One region of the Streptomyces sp. NPDC007095 genome, then DNA from elsewhere that is predicted to be linked to it. Evidence: riboswitches for the same ligand, from Rfam matches in the RefSeq annotation. Region 1 holds a riboswitch; the other holds the start of a gene.
The links. A riboswitch is a leader RNA that binds a small molecule or an ion and turns the genes downstream of it on or off. The one in region 1 is predicted to bind ZMP and ZTP.
Positions count from the first base shown of each region.

Region 2: it holds a riboswitch for ZMP and ZTP, as region 1 does, so the genes downstream of both, ABZ656_RS55825 (glycine hydroxymethyltransferase) here and ABZ656_RS09595 (bifunctional 5,10-methylenetetrahydrofolate dehydrogenase/5,10-methenyltetrahydrofolate cyclohydrolase) in region 1, are expected to answer to the same signal.

Region 1 covers NZ_JBEYFS010000019.1:60,548-62,924, reverse strand. The annotation lists gene ABZ656_RS09595 (bifunctional 5,10-methylenetetrahydrofolate dehydrogenase/5,10-methenyltetrahydrofolate cyclohydrolase) at 71-922, opposite strand; ZMP/ZTP riboswitch at 946-1,032, opposite strand; gene ABZ656_RS09590 (hypothetical protein) at 1,050-1,994, opposite strand; gene ABZ656_RS09585 (MarR family transcriptional regulator) at 2,054-2,377, shown strand, end outside.
Region 2 covers NZ_JBEYFS010000399.1:3,368-5,744, forward strand. The annotation lists gene ABZ656_RS55825 (glycine hydroxymethyltransferase) at 1-853, opposite strand, end outside; ZMP/ZTP riboswitch at 853-940, opposite strand; gene rocD (ornithine--oxo-acid transaminase) at 1,067-2,275, shown strand.

The DNA of each region.
Region 1 (2,377 bases):
TCGAAGCCCTGTGAGTGAAGCCGAAACGCTGTACGCAGGCTCGAAGCCCTGTGAGTGAAGCCGAAACGCTCTATCGGAGACCGAGTTGGCGCTCGGCCCCGGTCACGGTCTGCTCCAGCAGGACCGCGATCGTCATCGGGCCGACACCACCCGGCACCGGCGTGATCAGCCGGGCCCGCTCGCGAGCGGTGTCGAAGTCGACGTCGCCGACGTTCCCGGGGTTGTAGCCGGCGTCGATCACAACGGCTCCCGGCTTGATGTCCTCACCGCGGATCAGCCGGGGCCGGCCCACGGCGGCCACCACGATGTCCGCCTCGCGGACGACCGAGGAAAGACCGGTCGTCCGCGAGTGGCAGTAGGTCACCGTCGCGTCGCGGCCGAGCAGCAGCATCCCGACCGGCTTGCCGAGGATCGCGCTGCGCCCCACCACGACGGCGCGCCGGCCCGCCGGGTCGACGTCGTACTCGTCGAGGAGCCGCATGATGCCGCCCGGGGTGCAGGACACGAAGCCCGGCAGCCCGAAGCTCATCGCCGAGTACGAGCTGAGCGTCACCCCGTCGACGTCCTTCTCCGGCGCGATGGCCTCGAACGCCGCCCGCTCGTCGATGTGCGGCCCGACGGGGTGCTGGAGCAGGATGCCGTGCACGGTCGGGTCGCCCGACAGCGCCTTCAGCGTGTCGACCAGCTCGGCCGTGGTGGTGCCGGCGGGCAGGGCGACGTGCCGGGACTCGATGCCGGCCTTGCGGCTGCGGTTCTGCTTCATCCGGACGTAGGTGACCGAGGCGGGGTCCTCGCCGACCAGCACCGTCGCGAGACACGGCGCCATCCCCGTGCGCCCGGTGAGTTCGGCCGCGCGCTTCGCGGTCTCCTCGACGATGCGGCGCGCGAGACCCGCGCCGTCCATGAGCTGGGCCTGGGACATGAGCTACTCCTGAGCGTCGCTGACACAATCGCCCAGGCGCGCGGCAAAGACCCGTTCGTCAGGCCGCTCCCCGGTGGTACCCCACCTCAGCGCCAGTCACGGCCCGCGACCAGGGTAGCTCCTACGATCAGCTGCCCGACTCGGCGGCAGCGGGCGGCGCCGTCGGGTCGACCTTGGCCATGAACCCCCTGGCCTGTGCCTCAGTGGTCACGGCGCCGATGGCCCCGGCCCAGCGGGCGATCTCCCGGACCAGCGCGACGGCCCCGGCCTCGTCGCCCGTGTCGCGTGCCAGTACCGCCAGGAGCAGCTGCTGGGAGAGGGTGCCGGGGACGGTCCCGGCCCGGGCGCCGAGCTCGGTCGCTCTGCTCCAGCGCTCCCTCGCCCGTGCGTGGTCACCGCGGTCGTGGTCGTGATCACCGAGGTGCCGCAGCGCTTCACGCGCGAGCAGGTCGTCACCGGAGTCGTGTGAGTCGCCTGCTTCACCTTCTTCGGCTGCCTCACCCGCCGCACCGGCGCGCAGCGCGGCTTCGTAGTGGGCGGGCGCGAGGTCCCGCTCGGCGAAGAGATTGTCGGCGACGAGGCCCAGATACATCTCGGCCCAGCCCCGGCGCACGTCGTCCGGGGCCTGGTCGCGGAGCCGCTCGGCGTGCGTGCGGAGGGCGGCGAGTGCGTCCGGGTTCTTGCCGTCGGGACCGGGACGGAAGGTACCGTCGACGCGCACCTGCCCGAGGTAGCCGTGGCGCAGCCGATGGAAGTCCAGGTCCCAGCGGATGTCGGGGTGCGCCTCATCGGCGGGTTTCCCGGCGAGGCTCTCGATGAGCACCTCGACGAGCTCCTCTGCGGCGGCGAGCCGTGGCCCCGCGAGGGTGGTCCCGCCGAACCAGTCGCTCTCCAGGGCGACTTCGGCGGCGGCCACGCCGAGGCGTGCACGGGCCCGTGGATCGGTCGCCTCGGCCGAGTCGAGCAGGCGCATGGCGCGCTCCCAGCGACCGCCGATCCTCAACTCCCTTACAGCAGCGATGAGTTCGTCGAGCGGCACGACCGTACGAAGGGTACTTGCGGTGTTCGTCATGGCAGGGAAAGTAGTAATCAGAAAAACTATCCACAAGAAAACCATCTACGGAGGGGCGCATGGAAGATGTGAAGGCGGGAGACGTGAAGGCGGGAGACCCGAAGGCGGAGGAGGCGAAGGCCGCGAGGGGGCAGGCTTTGGCGGCGGACTCGGTCGACCGGCACGTCGCGATCTGGGTGAAGGAGCTCGACTGGGTGGATCCGGTCAAGGAGGAGATCTTCGTCCGGCTCGCGATCCTGGCCCGGCACGCGGCCCAGGCCCGTCGGGACGTGCTCGACTCCGACGGGTTGCAGCACTGGCAGTTCAAAGTGCTGTTGATGCTGCGCAGACTCGGCCCGCCCTACGCGGCGAGCCCCTCGCAGCTCGCCGACATGCTCGGGCTG
Region 2 (2,377 bases), on a different contig from region 1:
GCGTGGTGGTGGTGACGATCTGGGCGTGCGGGACGGGGTCGAAGTCGCCGGTGAGGACCTTGCCCGCGACCAGACCGGCGAAGTGCGCCATGTCGACCATCAGGGTCGCACCGACCTCGTCGGCGATCTCCCGCATGATCCGGAAGTTCACCAGGCGGGGGTAGGCGGAGTAGCCGGCGACGATGATCAGCGGCTTGAACTCACGGGCCGACGTCCGCAGCGCCTCGTAGTCGATGAGGCCGGTGGCGAGGTCGGTGCCGTAGGAACGCTGGTCGAACATCTTTCCTGAGATGTTCGGGCGGAAGCCGTGGGTGAGATGGCCGCCGGCGTCCAGGGACATGCCGAGCATGCGCTGGTTGCCGAAGGCCTGGCGCAGCTCGGCCCAGTCGGCCTCGGAGAGGTCGTTGACGTTGCGGACCCCGGCCTTCGCGAGGGCCGGGGCCTCGACGCGGGCGGCGAGGACGGCCCAGAAGGCGACCAGGTTGGCGTCGATGCCGGAGTGCGGCTGGGCGTAGGCGTGCTCGGCGCCGAAGAGCTCGCGGGCGTGCTCGGCGGCGAGGGCCTCGACGGTGTCGACGTTGCGGCAGCCGGCGTAGAAGCGGCGGCCGACGGTGCCCTCGGCGTACTTGTCGCTGAACCAGTTGCCCATGGCCAGCAGGGTGGCCGGGGAGGCGTAGTTCTCCGACGCGATCAGCTTGAGCATGTCGCGCTGGTCGGCGATTTCCTGGCCGATGGCGTCGGCGACGCGGGGCTCCACGGCCCGGATCACGTCGAGGGCGCTGCGGAAGGCGGTGGACTCGGTGGAAAGGGGCTCGGGCATTGACGGCCTCCGGACGTGGCGTTCAGCGTTCACGGGTCGGCCCAGGCGCACGGCACACAGTTCATGGGGCCGCTCCCCGATGGTCGGTCCCATCCCAGCGCGCCAGTCACGGCCCTGTCGGCCAGCCTACCGGGCGCGCCGGATCGCCGGGTTCCGCCGTCCACCATGCGAGCGACGATAAGAAGAGAGCCACGAGCCCGACCCCCGTGCGGCAGCGATCCCCGCGCTGCAGGAAACGGAGATCCCGTGACCACCACCGAACGACTCATCGCCTCCGCAGACGCGCACGGCGCGCACAACTACCACCCGCTGCCGGTCGTCGTGGCGACGGCGGACGGGGCCTGGATGACGGACGTCGAGGGCCGCCGCTTCCTCGACCTGCTGGCCGGCTACTCGGCACTGAACTTCGGACACGGCAACCGGCGGCTGCTCGACGCGGCCCGGGCGCAGTTGGAGCGGGTGACGCTGACCTCGCGGGCCTTCCACCACGACCGGTTCGCCGACTTCTGCGCGCAGCTCGCGCAGTTGTGCGGCATGGAGATGGTGCTGCCGATGAACACCGGCGCGGAAGCGGTGGAGACCGCCGTGAAAACGGCCAGGAAGTGGGGGTACCGCATCAAGGGCGTCCCGGACGGACGGGCGAGGATCGTCGTGGCGAGCGGCAACTTCCACGGCCGTACGACGACGCTCATCAGCTTCTCCACGGACGCGGAGGCGCGGACGGACTTCGGGCCGTTCACGCCGGGCTTCGACATCGTGCCGTACGGGGACCTGGCCGCGCTGCGGGCGGCGGTCACCGAGGAGACGGTCGCGGTGCTGCTGGAGCCGATCCAGGGCGAGGCGGGCGTGCTGGTGCCGCCGCCCGGCTACCTCGCCGGGGTGCGGGAGGTGACGCGGGAGCGGAACGTCCTCTTCGTCGCGGACGAGATCCAGTCCGGTCTTGGGCGCACGGGCCGCACCTTCGCGTGCGAGCACGAGGGCGTGGTGCCGGACATGTACGTACTGGGCAAGGCGCTCGGGGGCGGGGTCGTGCCGGTGTCGGCGGTGGTGTCGAGCAGGGAGGTGCTCGGGGTGTTCCGGCCCGGTGAACACGGGTCGACGTTCGGCGGGAACCCACTGGCCTGCGCGGTGGCGCTCGAAGTGATCGCGATGCTGCGGTCGGGCGAGTGCCAGCGGCGCGCCGCGGAACTGGGTGACCATCTGCACCGGGAGCTGGGGCTGCTGGCAGGCACGGGGCATGTCACGGCGGTGCGCGGGCGGGGGCTGTGGGCGGGCGTCGACATCGCCCCCGAGTACGGCACGGGACGCGAGATCTCCGAGCGGCTGATGGACCGGGGTGTCCTGGTCAAGGACACCCACGGGGTCACGGTCCGGATCGCCCCGCCACTGGTCATCAGCAAGGAGGACCTGGACTGGGGGCTGGCTCAGCTGCGTGCCGTGCTGGGTGCCGGTTGAACCCCTGGGGTCTGTCCGGCCGATCAGGCCCTAGGTGCTGTCGTCAAATTCCCGTCGTCCGCCCGGAGGGCGGGCCCTGCGGCGTCAGGTGCGTGCTCTCGG